Regions from separate parts of the Pantoea sp. YU22 genome, predicted to be linked through region 3. Evidence: predicted binding sites of a transcription regulator. Region 3 holds the regulator's gene; each other region holds the start of a gene.
What was found. Region 3 encodes PurR, which represses purine synthesis genes. Its sites were predicted from a motif close to CANGCAAACGTTTGCNTG; they were not measured.
Positions count from the first base shown of each region.

Region 1: the regulator PurR is predicted to act here: its motif matches at 2,825-2,842, upstream of cvpA (colicin V production protein).
Region 2: the regulator PurR is predicted to act here: its motif matches at 1,505-1,522, upstream of guaD (guanine deaminase).
Region 4: the regulator PurR is predicted to act here: its motif matches at 2,558-2,575, upstream of pyrD (quinone-dependent dihydroorotate dehydrogenase).

Region 1 is NZ_RYDU01000009.1:116,556-120,701, forward strand. It holds gene EKL29_RS14255 (UbiX family flavin prenyltransferase) at 40-609, opposite strand; gene purF (amidophosphoribosyltransferase) at 722-2,239, opposite strand; gene cvpA (colicin V production protein) at 2,276-2,761, opposite strand; gene dedD (cell division protein DedD) at 3,014-3,793, opposite strand; gene folC (bifunctional tetrahydrofolate synthase/dihydrofolate synthase) at 3,783-4,146, opposite strand, start outside.
Region 2 is NZ_RYDU01000001.1:764,077-768,222, reverse strand. It holds gene EKL29_RS03710 (multidrug effflux MFS transporter) at 1-580, opposite strand, end outside; partial or broken gene EKL29_RS03705 (chemoreceptor) at 1,079-1,306, shown strand; gene guaD (guanine deaminase) at 1,668-3,011, shown strand; gene dcp (peptidyl-dipeptidase Dcp) at 3,040-4,146, shown strand, end outside.
Region 3 is NZ_RYDU01000001.1:630,264-634,409, reverse strand. It holds gene EKL29_RS03065 (Grx4 family monothiol glutaredoxin) at 1-107, opposite strand, end outside; gene EKL29_RS03060 (C40 family peptidase) at 470-1,273, shown strand; gene EKL29_RS03055 (YnhF family membrane protein) at 1,323-1,412, opposite strand; gene purR (HTH-type transcriptional repressor PurR) at 1,698-2,723, shown strand; gene punR (DNA-binding transcriptional activator PunR) at 2,720-3,625, opposite strand; gene punC (purine nucleoside transporter PunC) at 3,748-4,146, shown strand, end outside.
Region 4 is NZ_RYDU01000001.1:269,649-273,794, forward strand. It holds gene EKL29_RS01250 (lipopolysaccharide biosynthesis protein) at 1-1,461, shown strand, start outside; gene EKL29_RS01255 (glycosyltransferase family A protein) at 1,491-2,498, shown strand; gene pyrD (quinone-dependent dihydroorotate dehydrogenase) at 2,618-3,628, shown strand; gene EKL29_RS01265 (cell division protein ZapC) at 3,782-4,146, shown strand, end outside.

The DNA.
Region 1 (4,146 bases), on a different contig from region 3:
CCACGCGCATTTGCACCTCAATAGTGCAAAATCTGACGGTCATGCACCGTTCCAGCGCGTAAAAAGATCCTGCGGCAGCGTGATATCGAACTGATCAACCACGCGATTCACCGTCTGATCCACCAGCTCCATGATCGACTGCGGTCGATGGTAGAAGGCTGGCACCGGCGGCATGATGACCGCGCCCAGCTCGGCGGCAGTGGTCATCATACGCAGATGGCCGATATGCAGCGGGGTTTCGCGCACGCCCAACACCAGCTTGCGCTGCTCTTTCAGCACAACGTCGGCGGCGCGCGTCAGCAGACTGTCGCTGTAGCTGTGCACGATGCCGGAAAGAGTTTTCATCGAACAGGGCAGGATCGCCATGCCAAGGGTCTTGAACGACCCTGAAGAGATGCTGGCGGCAATATCGCGCACGTCATGCACCACGTCCGCCAGCGCCTGCACTTCACGCAGCGTATAGTCCGTCTCGAGACTCAGGGTTTGTCGTGCCGCCGGACTCATCACCAGATGGGTTTCCACCTCGCTGACCTGCTGCAACACCTGCAGCAACCGCACGCCGTAGATCGCGCCGCTTGCGCCCGAGATGCCAATGATGAGTCGTTTCATACTTCTTCCTTGCCGTTTCAGTAAGGCGCTATGATAGCGCGTGCCGGATCGGGAAAACAAACGGGGCGGATTTCTCCGCCCCGTTTTCATCTCATCATAGCTGAGAACGCGATTAACCTTCGTTATGCAGCTCGAGGTTTTCGACTTCGTTCTGACGCTGAAGGGCTTTGGCGTCATCGTTGCGCAGCGACTGGAGATACTCCAGATACTGCTGGTCGACATCTTTAGTGACATAGACGCCGTTAAACACCGAACATTCGAACTGGGCGATATCGGGGTTCTCTTCGCGCACCGCCTCAATCAGGTCATCCAGATCCTGGAAAATCAGCGCGTCAGCTTTGATTAACTGGCAAATCTCTTCCACTTCACGCCCATGAGCGATCAGCTCGGTTGCGCTCGGCATATCAATGCCGTAGACGTTCGGGAAACGAATTTCCGGCGCGGCAGAGGCCAGATAGACGCGTTTCGCGCCCGCTTCGCGCGCCATCTCGATAATCTGCTCAGAGGTGGTGCCGCGTACGATAGAGTCATCCACCAGCAGCACGTTCTTGTCGCGGAACTCGGCGCGGTTGGCGTTGAGCTTGCGGCGAACGGCACTGCGGCGCAGCTGCTGGCCCGGCATGATAAAGGTGCGGCCGACGTAGCGGTTTTTCACAAAGCCCTGACGATAGGGTTTGTCGAGAATGCGTGCAATCTCCAGCGCAATATCGGTAGAGGTCTCCGGAATCGGGATCACCACGTCGATATCGAGATCTTCCCACTCGCGAGCAATCTTTTCACCCAGCTTGGTGCCCATGCGCACGCGCGCGCTGTAGACGGAAATCTTGTCGAGGAACGAGTCCGGACGAGCAAAATAGACATACTCGAACAGGCACGGATTGCTTTTCGGGTTCTCGGCACACTGGCGCGTAAAGAGCTGGCCCTGCTCGGTAATATAGACGCCTTCGCCCGGCGCGACGTCACGCAGGAATTCAAAGCCCAGCGTATCGAGCGCCACGCTCTCAGAGGCGACCATATACTCAACGCGACTGTCCGGCAGCACGCGTTTGCCCAGTACCAGCGGACGGATGCCGTTGGGATCGCGGAAGGCGACCATGCCGTGGCCGATGATCATGGCGACGACGGCGTAAGCGCCGCGCACCTGCTGATGCACCGCCGCTACCGCAGCGAAAATATTGTCCGCTTCCAGCGGGTCGTTCTGAAAACGGTCCAGCTCCTGCGCGAAAATATTAAGCAGAATTTCAGAATCTGAGGTGGTGTTGACGTGGCGGCGGCCCTTTTCGAACAGGTGCTTGCGCAGCTCGTGCGCGTTGGTCAGGTTGCCGTTATGAGCCAGGGTAATACCGTACGGCGAGTTAACGTAGAACGGCTGCGCTTCAGAGGCGCTGGAGCTGCCTGCGGTAGGGTAGCGAACGTGGCCGATCCCCATATTGCCCTGCAGACGCTGCATGTGGCGAGCTTCAAAGACATCGCTGACGAGGCCGTTCGCCTTACGCAGACGGAAGCACTTCAGCGCATCGATAGTACAAATGCCTGCGGCGTCCTGCCCGCGGTGCTGAAGCACCGTTAACGCATCATAGATCGACTGGTTGACCGGCATAAACCCGGTGATACCAACAATACCGCACATGTTGTCATTTCCTCATTAGCCGCACTCCCGGTGGCGTCACCGGGGTAAAAAACTCGACGTGCTTTTCAGGTAGTCAAAAAACCATCTGATTATATAACTGAACTGGGGAATGAGCTGGGACTGCTGCCAGTCCGGACTTTTGGAAAAGCCGGTGAATGTGTCGAGGAAGAAAAGAATCGCGCTAACGATCAGCACGCCGCGTAACGCCCCGAAACAGACCCCCAACACCCTGTCGGTTCCCGACAGGCCGGTCTTTTCAACCAGCGAGCCGATCACATAGTTGACTATCGCGCCGACAATTAGCGTCGCGACGAACAGCACCGCGATGGCGATACCGTTACGCACCAGTTCGTCGTCAAAACCTGTAAACCAGACTGCAAGGTAGGCGTAGTAATGACTGGCGACAAAAAACGCGCATCCCCAGGTAACGAGAGATAAGGCTTCGCGGACAAACCCTCGAATCAGGCTGACCAGAGCCGAAAAACCAACTACCGCAATAATGACGTAATCAATCCAGATCATGAACTCTTCCAGCGCCAGTGCGTTTGCACCCCTGCATCCAGTTCGGGGCGCATTCTAACAGAAAAAGAAAACGTTTGCGTAGCGCTTTTCCTTTTCAGCTTCCATAAAAAGGGCGATGAAAAAAACTTTCCTCGCCCGACGGAGACTCAGCCGGACAAGCCGTTGAATCTTAATAAATTATATTAGCCAGCGTCGCTTTAACACTGCGTGCGGCGCCGCCTTTTTATGCTATCGGCGGCGCCTGTTGATGCTTTAATGCGCGCTATAGGGCTTCACGACACCGCCGAGGCCGGAAACGCTCTGCAGCTCCGACAGCGAGCTTTGCAGCTTCGCTTTTGAGGCGTCCGGGCCAACATAGATACGGGTGATTTGCCCCTGTACCGCCGTCGATGGCACGGTGAAAGCGCGATAGCCTGACAGACGCAGCTTCGCGACGATCTCATTGACCTTCGCTGCGTTTTTCAGCGCGCCGAGCTGCACCACGTAAGCCTGACCGGCAGGCGCGCTCTGCTCTGCTGGCTTCGGCGTTTCCGCTGGCTTCGCCGGTTCGCTCTGCTTCGTTTCCACCGGCTTCGACTCAACCGGCTTCGGCTGCTCTACCGGCTTCGGCTGCGTTTTCGGCTGCTCGGCCGCTTTCGCTTTCGGCTGTTCGACCGGTCTGGTTCTTGGCTGCTCAACCTGACGCGGTTTCGTCGGCGCGCTCTGATGCACCGGCGGCGGCGTCACTACGCTCGGCCCGCTGTTGCTCTGCGGCGTAGCGTTGCCCTGCTCGGCGACGGGATTGCTGGCGCCGCTGTTGCCGCCGCTTACCGCGCTGCCTGCGCCCTGCGGCGGCTGAGCAGGCAATGGCTGCGTAACCGGCGGCACCATCTCGCTGTCCTGTTGATCGTCGGGCTTCGGCACCAGCGGGATCGCCGCGAACTCCTCTTTATAGTGCTTCTTTTTGCCGTCCAGCAGGCCCGGCAGCACAATCACGCCCACCGCCACCAGAATAATGGTGCCGACCAGGCGGTTCTGAAACTTACTCGCCACGACCTTTCTCCATCTCTGTCGATTCCATGACCTGCGCCACGGTATGGAAAGATCCACATACCAGCACAATGTCCTGCGCCTCGGCCTGCTGACGCGCCGCCTGCCAGGCGCTGTCCACGTCGGCAAAGGCCGTCGCCGCGTCGGCCGGCAGATGCGCCATCAGCTCATCGGCAGTAGCGCCGCGCGGGCCGTCAAGCGGTGCGCAGTACCAGCGGTCGATTTGCGGCGCCAGCGCCTCAAGGGTGCCGGCGATATCTTTATCATGCAGCATTCCCACCACCGCATGCACGCGGCCGCTATTCGGCAGCTGCGCCAGACGCGACGCCAGATAGCTCGCCGCATGGGGGTTATGC
Region 2 (4,146 bases), 130 kb from region 3:
ACGTATGTTTCTTGGGCTTCTGCAGGGATTCGCGAACGAACAGCAGGCTGACTAACGCCAGCACAATGCCAGTAGCTGCCATAACCCAGAACAGCATGCGCCAGTCGAAACGGGAGGCGAGATAGCCGCCTAAGACCGGCGAAAATACCGGGGCAATGCCATTTACCGTCATCAGCAGGGCAAAAAAGTGCGTCAGCACGGTTCCCTGATAATTATCGCGCGCAATGGCGCGCGCCAGCACCGAGCCGCCAGCGCCTGCCAGCCCCTGAAGAAAGCGCCAGCCAGTAAGCGCGTATATATCATGCGTGATGGCGCAAAGAACCGATGCTGCCACAAATATCATCAGTGAAAATATTAATGGCGCTTTGCGGCCTGTGCGATCGCTGATGGGGCCAAATATCAGCTGACCAAGACCCAACCCTGCCAGGGCAGAAGTAAGAGAAAGCTGGGTGAGTGTAGCGGTGGTATCAAACTGTGCTGCAATCTCAGGCAAAGCAGGCAAATAAAAGTCGGTACACAGCGGTCCTGTGGCTGTAAGCAAACCGAGAATGGCTGCAAAGATAAAAGATATTTTTTGCATGTTTATTCCTTTAACAGGTTCTGAAATTCCCTCGATGCATGGACTTAATCTGTTACAGGCATGAGTAAGCTGATATGCCGACGAGCAGGCGCATAAGGCTGTCTGCCAGAAGCCTCCAGAACAGACGCGTGATACCATTACGTCAGTCGCCACCAGTGCGGCGCAGATATTATCCACGCGCCTGAAATAACCACCGGCATGGCTGTTTCCCGATTTTGCTTCTGCTATTTTTTTGCTGTTGTTTTTAAGAGGCGAGCTATTTAACTCTCTCGTTATTTATCTCCGAAGACCTGAGCGAATCAATACCCCAGGGGAATCTTATCGCTATTTGCAAAAAATCTTGTCGGACTATAAACGTTACCAGGAAAGTATCCTGAGAATATTGTTTTATTCAGGTTATTCACCGCGTCGAAAAGGGCAGCACTATTTACAACGCAGCGCACTAGTATTTCAGTCACCCGTTGCCCTGAGTGCTGCCCCGTGAGGCACGTTTCACCGCGCATTCGCGATGTGGCGATTAGTACGGTACAAACTGCTACGGATATGGCGGAGCGTAGTATTCACGCGGCCGACAAGATTGCTGAGATGAGTCATCAGACGCGGCATGAGCGGGCAGACATAACAAAACAGCTGAACAGCCTGCGCACGCTGACGGCTGGCATGGATGCCATGCAGGAAGCGGTGGCCGAGCTGAAAGTGCTGCAAACCTTCTCAACAGGCCGTTAAGGCCTGTCCGGCGCGCCGCTCCTGGCAATAAAGCATCCCGGTGACTCGCTGTGTCATCGGGATTTTTTTAGCTAACGCCACGCGGTGACAAAGCGCGCTCATACTGTAAAAAGCGTCTGCTGCGCTATTTCAGCGCGGACTGCACCAGCAGCGGGCACGAAACCTTGGTTCCTTTCTTCGTGGCTGGCACATCCCAGCCAGCCAACCGGTTGCGCATACGATACCGTTTTTCCGACCGGCTCATTGCTGCTTTATTTACATAACGTATTGATATTCACTATTTTCTGGCATGCGGGTTGCAGTTCATCCCTTACTGTCCGACTGTTAATTGCGCCAGCGAGCGCGGAATCAAGGAGCCTTTATGCCGTTAACCTCTACTGCCATTCGCGCCAGCTTTTTCGATTTTAGCGATATTGCGCACGAGCCTGAGGCGATTATGGCGCAGGCGCGCTATATCGAAGATGGCGTACTGCTGCTGGAGGCGGGACGTATCGTCGGGCTGCACGCCTGGGCGTCGCTGCCGCATCTGCCGTCCAGCCTCATTGATCTGCGCGGTAGTCTGATTGTGCCGGGCTTTGTCGATACGCATATCCACTATCCGCAAACGGAGATGATTGGCGCTTATGGCGAACAGCTGCTGACGTGGCTGAATCAGTATACGTTTCCGGTGGAAAGCCAGTATCACAGCGCCGATCACGCCGCCGCCATGTCCGCCTTTTTCCTGCAACAGCTGCTGGCGAACGGCACCACCAGCGCGCTGGTGTTCGGCACCGTTCATCCACAGTCAGTCGAGGCGCTGTTCAGCGCCGCGGAAGCGATCGATATGCGGCTGATTGCCGGGAAGGTCATGATGGATCGCAACGCGCCGGAAGAGCTGCTGGAAACGCCGGAGCAGAGCTATGCCGAGACGCGGGCGCTGATTGAGCGCTGGCACGGACGCGGACGGCTCAGCTACGCGCTGACGCCGCGCTTTGCGCCTACCTCAACGCCGGCGCTGCTGAAAAAGGTGCAGCAGCTGCGCCAGGAGTTCCCCGATGTCTGGCTGCATACGCACTTAAGCGAAAACCCGCAGGAGGTCGCCTGGGTGAAGTCACTGTTTCCGCAGTATGACGGCTATCTCGACGTTTATCATCGCCACCAGCTGACCGGACGACGCAGCCTGTTCGCGCACTGTCTGCATCTGGAGGAGCACGAGTGGCAGTGTCTGCACGAGACCGACTCCGCCATCGCCTTTTGCCCGACGTCAAACCTCTTTCTCGGCAGCGGGCTGTTCAGCCTGAAGCGCAGCTGGCAGCAGAGGGTCAAAATTGGCATCGGTACAGACATCGGCGCCGGCACCACCTTTAATATGCTTAAGACGCTGGGAGAAGCCTACAAGGTGGGGCAGCTGCAGCAGTATCGGCTGAGCGCCGCGGAAGCCTTCTACCACGCCACGCTCGGCGGCGCGCACGCGCTCGATCAGCATGACAAAACAGGGAATTTCGCGCCGGGCAAAGAGGCGGACTTCGTGGTGCTGGATCGGGCCGTTTCGCCGCTGCAGCAACTGCGCATGAGTAACAGTAAGGATATCTGGGAGCAGCTTTTCGTGCTGATGACGCTCGGCGACGATCGCAATATCGCCGAGACCTGGATAAACGGGCGCGCGGTATGGCGGCGCGACGACGCTAAGCTGAGTTGTTCCGGGCGCAGCAACCTGCCAGGATAATCTTTTGCACGGTAATCAGGAGCGAGGCATGAACGTCAGACAAAATCCGTTTTTTCAGGTGAGCACGTTGCCCTACCAGGCGCCGCCGTTTGACCAGATTCAGGAAGAGGACTTTCTGCCCGCGCTTCAGGCGGGCATTGAGGAGAAGCGTAAAGAGGTCGAGGCGATTGCGCAGAATCCCGAGGCGCCCACCTTCGCCAACACCTTTGAGGCGCTGGAGCGCAGCGGACAGCTGCTCGAACGCGTTAATCTGGTCTTTGGTGCCATGACCTCCGCCAATACCAGCGATTACCTGCAGCAGATCGATGAAGAGATTGCACCGCAGCTGACCGCGCTGAACGACGAGATTGTACTGAACAGCGCGCTATTCGCGCGTCTTGACGCTGTTTATCAGCAGCGTCAGGCGCTGGCGCTCGATCCGGAGTCGCTGCGGCTGGTGGAAGTGACCTGGCAGCACTATCAGCTGTCCGGCGCCAGTCTGGACGAAGAGGCCAAGCAGAAGCTCAAGGCGCTGAACCAGCAGGCGGCACGGCTCAGCACGCGCTTCACCAATAAACTGCTGGCCGCCACCAAAGCGGGCGGGCTGGTGGTACAGAGCGCCGACGCGCTTGATGGCCTGAGCCCGGCGGATCTCGCAGTGGCACAGGCGGCAGCGAAAGCGCGCGGGCTGGAGAATGCCTGGCTGCTGGTGCTGCAGAACACCACTCAGCAACCGGCGCTGCAGGCGCTGCGTTCGCGTGCGACGCGGCAGGCACTTTTCGCCGCCTCGACCGGCCGCAGCGAAAAGGGCGATGAGAACGACACCCGCGCGCTGGTGCTGGAACTGGCGCAGCTGCGCGCGCAACAGGCGCAGCTGCTGGGTTTCGCCAGCTTTGCCGAATGGCAGCTGAAAGATCAGATGGCAAAAACCCCGGACGCGGCGTTCGCCTTTATGCGCCATATTGTTCCGGCCGCCCGCGGGCGCGCCGAACGCGAAGCGGCCGCCATTCAGCAGACCATTGACCAGCAACAGGGTGATTTTACGCTGGCCGCCTGGGACTGGAACTTCTACGCCGAGCAGGTGCGTAAGGCGCAGTACGATCTGGATGAGAGTCAGATCCGCCCCTATTTCGAGCTGAACAACGTGCTGGAGAAA
Region 3 (4,146 bases):
GCCTGCGCAGAGAAACCGCAGCTCGGCAGTTTCGGCGAGCCTTTCATATACAGCAGGACCGGGTTTTCTGCGATCTGGCGCTGAATTTTTTCTACAGTACTCATAATTGCCTTCCTTAATTCCCTACTTCGTGTTTGTTTATTGTAGCGACTTCGCCCCGTTACTGAAAACGACAATTTCTCGCTTACCAGGCGAAACCGCCATGTTTGTTAAGTTTTTAAGTAAAGCTCTGACTTTTTCTGACGATAATCAAAACTTAAGCTGTTCATAACTGGTAATAAGTTTGCTGCTATAAGCTTCTGAAATCGCTCATTTATGAGTCAGTTGCAACCCTGTAACAGTTTAATAGAAAAATGGCTTAACTTTTGAAAAAAACCTGGCTTAGAATGGCCCCGGCGCTGATCCTCGATCAGATTTTTCTAACCTCGTTACGGCCTGTCGTCGTAACCGCTAACCCTGTAACCGGACTATGCGATTACTGATTACGCTTTTCATATTAGCTTTCGCGCAGCTGTTTCTGAACATCGCTTCAGCTTCGCCGCAAACGCCGGTTAACGCCAGCCTGCACAAGGCGGAGAAAAAAAGCGCGCGCGAAGATGAGCGACGCAAACGGCGGCCGGTTAAAAGCAGCTCGAAAAAATCGCGCCCTTCTTCTGCTACGCAAAAAATTAAACTGAAAAAACAGAAGAAAATCGAAACGGCTTCACTTTCTCATTCCGCTGGCGAACAGAAAAAATCCCTTAAATCTTCCCGTAAACGTTATGGCCATCAGCGCGAGCTGGGTACGGCCAAAACCGCTAAGCTGCAGCTGCTGGACGCCGATGACGGCACCACCATCAAAATGAGCAAGTCTCATCGCCTGCGTTACCAGAAAGCGCGCGAAACCGCGATGACCAAGCTGATGGGACAGCTGGGCAAACCCTATCAGTGGGGCGGCACCTCTCCGCATACCGGTTTCGACTGCAGCGGCCTGGTCTGGTACGCCTATAAGGATTTAGTGAAATTCAGAATTCCGCGCACCGCCAATGAAATGTACCACCTGCGCGACGCCGCGCCGGTGAAGCGCGAATCGCTGGAGAAAGGCGACCTGGTGTTTTTCCGTATTAACGGTCGCGGTACGGCCGATCACGTTGGCGTTTATCTCGGCAACGGCAAATTTATTCAGTCGCCGCGCACCGGAAAAGATATCCAGATCAGCGGTCTGTCGGAAGATTACTGGCAGCGTCACTACATCGGCGCGCGCCGAATGATGACGCCGAAAACCATACGCTAAGACAGAAAAGAAAAACCGGGGGCCTCCCCGGTTTTTTTATCGCTGCGTATCAGTGCATCACGGCGGTAAAGCTAAACGCTACGATCATCAGCAGCGCGGCACAGGTCGTCATCAGTGCCATTTTCAAATCAGTGCTCATCACTTTTCCTTATCCACACAATTAACAGGGTCTTAAGGGATTTTCCCATAGTTGCCGGTAAAAATCTCGTTTTATCCTGCAAGCCTTGTTAGAATCTCCGGCTTTGTTGCGCAACTGACGCAACACCGGTTCCGTTCGCACGCAACAGCCTCTGTTTTGTCCCGCCCAGTGAATATTTCACCGACAAAAACTGTAGCGAATTAACAGAAAAGTCTCTTAGCGGACGCAAACGTTTAACATTATGCTTATCAGCGAGTTATTGATGAGTTCTGGAGTCTCTTTTTAATGGCAACAATCAAAGATGTCGCGAAGCGCGCGGGTGTCTCCACCACCACCGTTTCTCACGTTATCAATAAAACGCGCTTCGTTGCGGAAGAGACGCGCAACGCCGTCTGGCAGGCGATTCAGGAGCTGCACTACTCGCCCAGCGCCGTGGCGCGAAGCCTGAAGGTAAATCACACCAAGACGCTGGGGTTGCTTGCCACTTCCAGCGAGGCGCCCTATTTTGCGGAAATTATCGAAGCGGTGGAGCACCACTGCTTTGAGCGCGGCTATACCCTGATTCTCGGCAACGCCCACAACGATCTGCAGAAGCAGCGCGCTTACCTGTCGATGATGGCGCAGAAGCGCGTCGATGGACTGCTGGTAATGTGTTCCGAGTACCCGGACGATCTGCTGAAGATGCTGGAAGAGAATCGCAATATCCCGATGGTCGTGATGGACTGGGGCGAATCGCGCGCAGACTTTACCGATACCGTGCTCGATAACGCCTTCCAGGGCGGCTATCTGGCGGGGCGCTACCTGATTGAACGCGGCCATCGCGACATCGGCGCCATACCGGGTCAGCTGGAGCGCAACACCGGCGGCGGCCGTCATGCAGGCTTTTTAAAAGCGCTTCAGGAAGCAGGCATCGCGGTGCGTTCCGAGTGGATTGTGCAGGGCGATTTTGAGCCAGAATCGGGCTATCAGGCGATGCAACAGATCCTGCAGCAGAAGCAGCGCCCAACGGCGATCTTCTGCGGCGGCGATATTATGGCGATGGGGGCGATCTGCGCCGCCGACGAGATGGGCCTGCGCGTGCCGCAGGATATTTCAGTGATCGGCTATGATAATGTGCGCAACGCGCGCTACTTCACGCCAGCCCTGACTACCGTCCATCAGCCTAAAGCCCAGCTGGGCGAGAAGGCGCTGGAGATGCTGCTGGATCGCATCACCAGCAAACGCGAAGAGTCGCAGACCATTGAAGTGCACCCGACGCTGATTGAACGTCGCTCGGTCGGTGACGGTCCCTTCCGCGACTACCGCCGTTAATCCTCGCTTAACCACTCCTGATTGAGCGTTTGCGCATCGCCGAGATAGCTGAGCAGCCAGCTCAGTGCCGGCGATGCGTGCGCTTCCGACCAGCTCACGCAGCAGGGGCTTTCCGGGAACGGCGCAGGCAGCGTCAGCTCCGCCAGATCCCCTCTGTCCAGCAACGGACGCGCCAGATGGCCCGGCATCATCGCCACGCATAATCCATCCAGTACGCACGCCAGCCCCGCCTGCCAGTCCGGCACCACCAGACGCCGTTGATTATCGAGCGTCCAGGTCATGCGGCGCGGCAGCGCACGCGAGGTATCTTCCAGCACCAGCGACGGCCAGGCGCGCAGCGCGTCGTCGTCGAGTCGCGGCTGTTGCGTAAGCGGATGCTGGCGCGCCACAACGCAGCGCCAGTTTAGCGCGCCCATATCGCGAAAAGAGAAGCGTCCACCGACCGGAATCGCCTGGGTCGCGCCGATCGCCACGTCTACGCGCCCGTCGGCCAGCGCATCCCAGACGCCGTTAAAAACTTCATAGCTGATGTGCAGCTCCATATCGGGGAAATGGCGATAGAAGTCCGTGACCAGCTGGCGGCTGCGCGACAGCTTCACGATGCGATCAACCGCTATGCTCAGCTGGCCGCGCCAGCCATTCGCCAGCTGCTGGCACTGCCTGCGGGTGGCGAGCATTTTTTTGATAACTTCGCGTCCTTCCCGTACGAAATGTTCTCCCGCGGCGGTCAGCGCCACGTCGCGGTGCTGCCGCTCGAAGAGCGGTACCGCCAGCCAGCTTTCCAGCTGACGCACCGTATAGCTGACGGCAGAAGGCACGCGATGCAGTTCCTTAGCGGCGGCGCTGAAGCTGCCGGTACGCGCGACGGCGTCCACCACCTCAAGCGCATATTCAGACCACATAATTATTCCCTTCAAAATATTTCACAGCATTCTGCAAATATTAACGTTTCACAGTGACGGGCGCACCCTTTTACACTTTGCCGCGTTCAACCTGCCTGACGAATATGAGAATGAGTAAAACCATGCTGTCATCAAAAGGATTTATGCCCTATCTCGCCCTGCTCAGCATGCTGGGTTTTCTGGCGACCGATATGTACCTTCCCGCTTTCGGCGCGATGCAGATTAGCTTCGCCACGTCGCCCGGCGTCATCAGCGCCAGTATGAGTCTCTTTCTGGCGGGCTTCGCCGTGGGTCAGCTTTTCTGGGGACCGCTTTCCGATCGCATCGGCCGCAAACCTGTCCTGCTGATGGGACTGGCACTTTTCGCGCTCGGCTGCGCCGGTATGCTGTGGGTAGAAAACGTGGCGCTTATGCTGGCGCTGCGCTTTTTGCAGGCGATCGGCGTGTGCGCGGCAGCGGTGAGCTGGCAGGCGCTGGTAGTAGATCGCTATCCCAGCGCCCGCGCCAACAAGGTATTCGCC
Region 4 (4,146 bases), 360 kb from region 3:
GTCGGTCAGATTTACCTGACGCTGTCAGGCATTCTGGTCGTGCCGCTTTATATTCAACATTTAGGGATGGAAGCTTACGGGTTAGTGGGTTTTTTCTCGATTCTGTTAACCTGGCTCCAGCTGCTCGACGCCGGCGTGTCGACGACCCTGATGCGCGAAGCGGCGCGCTATCGCGCCAACCAGGCTGAGTTTATCTGGTTTCCGGCGCTCTTTTCCGCCCTGTCGAAATTCTTCCTTATCTCCACGCTTATCCTGGTGGTGATTGGCTGGCTGGCAACGCCCTGGATCGCCCATAACTGGCTGGACGCGCGCCATCTGCCTTCTGCGGATGTCACCATCGCCGTCGCCATTATGGTGATCACCGCGGCTATCCGCTGGCGCACCAGCCCCTATCGCAGCGTCATTGTCGGCTTTGAGCATCAGGTGTGGCTTAACGGCGTCAACCTGATCATCGTGACGCTGCGTACCTTTGGCGCGGTGCTGGTGATCCAGCTCTTTTCTAACCCGGTGCTGAGCTTCTTTATCTGGCAGCTGGCGGTGTCGATAGTGGAAGCGGTCTGTCTGATTTCCAAATCCTATCAGCTGGTGCCCGCCGCCGCGCGCAAGCAGAAGCACGAAAATTTAAAGACGGTGTTAAAGCCGTTTATCCGCTTTGCGCTGAGCGCAGCGTTCGCCAGCGCTATCTGGACCTTTATTTCGCAAATTGACCGCCTGGTGCTGTCGAAAACGCTGCCGCTGAGCGCCTACGGTTCCTTTACCGTCGTCGCCACCGCCGCGACCGGCATTATTCTGCTCAGCAGCCCGATTATGCAGGCGATCGTGCCACGCATGACCGGCATCAAGACGCGTAAAGAGGGCGATGCTGAATCCCTGACGCTTTATCGCTATACGACTCAGGCGGTAGCGATCTTTATGGCGCCGCTCAGCATTACTATCGCTATGTTCGCTACGCCGCTGCTCTGGGCCTGGACGCAGAACGAGCAGGTCGTGACGGATATGTCGTTTGTGCTCAGCCTTTATGCGCTGGGAAGCGGCGTACAGGCGATTTGCGGTTTGCTTTACCATCTGCAATATGTCAACGGCAATCTTAAGCTGCACCTTAAGGGCTTCACCTGCTTCGCGGTGATCCTGGTCCCGCTGAATATCTGGGCGGCAATTCATTATGGCGCGCAGGGCACCGGCTGGCTGTGGCTGGGGCAGAACATCTTCTATCTGGCTGGCTGGGCATGGCTGGTGCACCGCCGCTTCGCGCCAGGCATTCACTTTACGTGGCTGACCCGCGACGTGCTGCTGATCTGGGCGGTCGCGGCGCTGATCGCCTGGCTCTGCACTTTCTTGCCCATCGAGTGGAACCAGAACCGCTGGCTCAATCTGCTGTGGCTTGGCCTGATCGGTCTGGTTAACCTTTCAGTTTGCTGTCTGCTGCACAGCATGGTGATTAAACGTCTGCTGCCTGCCTGAGCCAGGAGTTTTAACATTGAGGAAAGAGAATGAGCACACGGAACGCTGACAGCCGCGCTGCGACCATTTCCGTTATCGTACCGAACTGGAACTGCGCGCCATGGCTGCCGGAAGCGATCGATTCGCTGCTGGGGCAGTCCTCTCCGCCGGAGCAGGTCATCGTCATCGACGACGGTTCGACCGATGACAGCATCGCCTTGCTTGAGGCGCTGGCCGCCCGGCATCCGCAGCTGACGCTGCTGCGCGGCGAACGCGGCGGGGTCAGCGCGGCGCGCACGAAAGGACTGGAAGTAGCTACCGGCGACTTTATCTACTTTATGGACGCCGACGATTTCGTCTCCAGCGATCTTTTCGCCGATTTCCGCCGCATGCTGGCGCAGCATCCAGAGATGGAGATGTTCTGCTTCGGCGCGCGTATGTTTACCGATAAACCGGTGGCGGAGCGCCAGTATGAGCAATTCCATCAGCGTCACGTCGACGGCGTCTGGCCAGGCGGCGCCGATACCCTGCGCAGCATGATCCCGCACCGCTCGGCGCATCGCGTATTGTGGAGCAGCATCCTCTCCCGCGACCTTATCGCGCGCACCGGCGTACAGTTTCTGCCGATTCAGAATCATGAAGATGCGCCCTATATGTTCGCGCTCTATATGTCGGCGCGGCAGATTGGTTTTACGCAGAAAAGCTATTACAACAAGCGCTTTATGCCGACCTCGCTGTCGCAGAGCAAGCCCACCTTCTCCTGGGTGGAGAACTACTATATCGCCCGGCGCAGCAGCGAAAGCTTTTTGCGCGAGCAGGGCTTGCCGCCAGAAGAGAAGCTGCTGGACACCTACTATCAGCCGGTGATGTACGGCTGCCTGATAGAGATCCGCAAAAACAATATTCCGGTGCCCGCCTCATGGCATCCGACTATCGATCAGCTGGTGCGCAAGGTGACGCGCGAAAGCAAACGCATCAAACTGCTCTGGTACTACCCGACGCTCTATAGCGGGCTGCAGGCGTGCCGTCGTCTGGCGCGTTATGCCAGCAAGCGCTGATCGCGATCAATATCTCGTCCCGTCAGTAATTTACTTTTGCGCCAGAGGCCTTTACCATTCTGGCGCACATTTTCCTGTGCACCCTGACAATTCATCGCTTCCGATCTCCAGGAGAGTGCATGCTTTATCCTATCGTCCGACCCGCGCTGTTTAAGCTCGATCCCGAGCGCGCTCATGAACTCACTTTTCAGCAGCTGCGTTTCATCAGCGGCACGCCGCTGGAAGCGCTGATCCGCCAGCAGCTTCCTTCCCGTCCGGTGACCTGCATGGGCTTACGGTTTGATAATGCGCTGGGGCTGGCGGCCGGACTGGATAAAAATGCAGAGTGCATCGACGCCTTCGGAGCGATGGGTTTCGGCTTTGTCGAAGTCGGCACCGTAACGCCGCGCGCCCAGGCGGGCAACGATAAACCGCGCATGTTTCGGCTGGTGGAAGCGGAAGGCATTATCAACCGCATGGGCTTTAATAATCTCGGCGTTGATCATCTGGTAGAGAATGTCAAAAAGGCGCGTTTCAAGGGTATTCTCGGCATTAATATCGGCAAAAATAAAGACACGGCAGTAGAAAACGGTAAAGAAGATTACCTGATCTGCATGGAGAAAGTTTATGCCCATGCCGGCTATATCGCGGTAAATATCTCCTCGCCTAATACGCCAGGATTGCGCACGCTGCAATATGGCGAGGCGCTGGACGATCTGCTGATCTCGATTAAAGCGAAACAGAAAGAGCTGGAGCAGCGTCATCTGAAATATGTGCCGGTGGCGGTAAAAATTGCGCCCGATCTTTCTGAAGAAGAATTAATACAAATTGCCGACAGCCTGGTGCGCCATAATATCGATGGCGTTATCGCGACCAATACCACGCTGGATCGCGCTCTGGTTAACGGGCTGAAATACAGCACGGAAACAGGCGGCCTGAGCGGTCGTCCGGTGCAGTCGCGCAGTACGGCGGTCATCAAGCGGCTGGCGCAGGAGCTGAACGGCGCGCTGCCGATTATCGGCGTCGGCGGCATTGATTCATTAACTGCGGCGCGGGAAAAAATCGCCGCGGGCGCCGCGCTGGTGCAGATTTACTCCGGCTTTATTTATAAAGGGCCGGGATTAATAAAAGATATCGTGACCCATCTCTAAGACATTTCCCATAAAACAGCGCCGGGGGGTTTATTTCTCACTCCGGCTCGTTTATATTTTTTCCCTGTTGTGCGTATTTTCAGCTTTTTTCCCACAAGCGGGGCTTCGCTGAGTCTGTGCAGAGAAACGCGGCGGTTAATGACAAGGCAAATTATGAAAATCAAACCTGATGATAACTGGCGCTGGTATTTTGACGCCGACCATGACCGGATGATGCTGGATCTGGCTGACGGTATGCTTTTCCGCTCTCGTTTTACCCGAAAGATGCTGACGCCGGACGCCTTCAGTCAGACCGGCTTCAGCGTTGACGACGCCGCACTCTATTACACCTTTGAAGAACGCTGCCGCCAGAGCGCGCTAAGCGCGAATCAGCGCGCCGAGCTGACGCTCAACGCGCTGGTGGCGAAACGTTTTCTGAAGCCGCTGATGCCAAAAAGCTGGCACTTTACCGCCTGGACCTGCGTGCTGCAGCCTGAAGCTGGCGACATGGTGGAAGTGACGCTGGCGGACAACGGCGA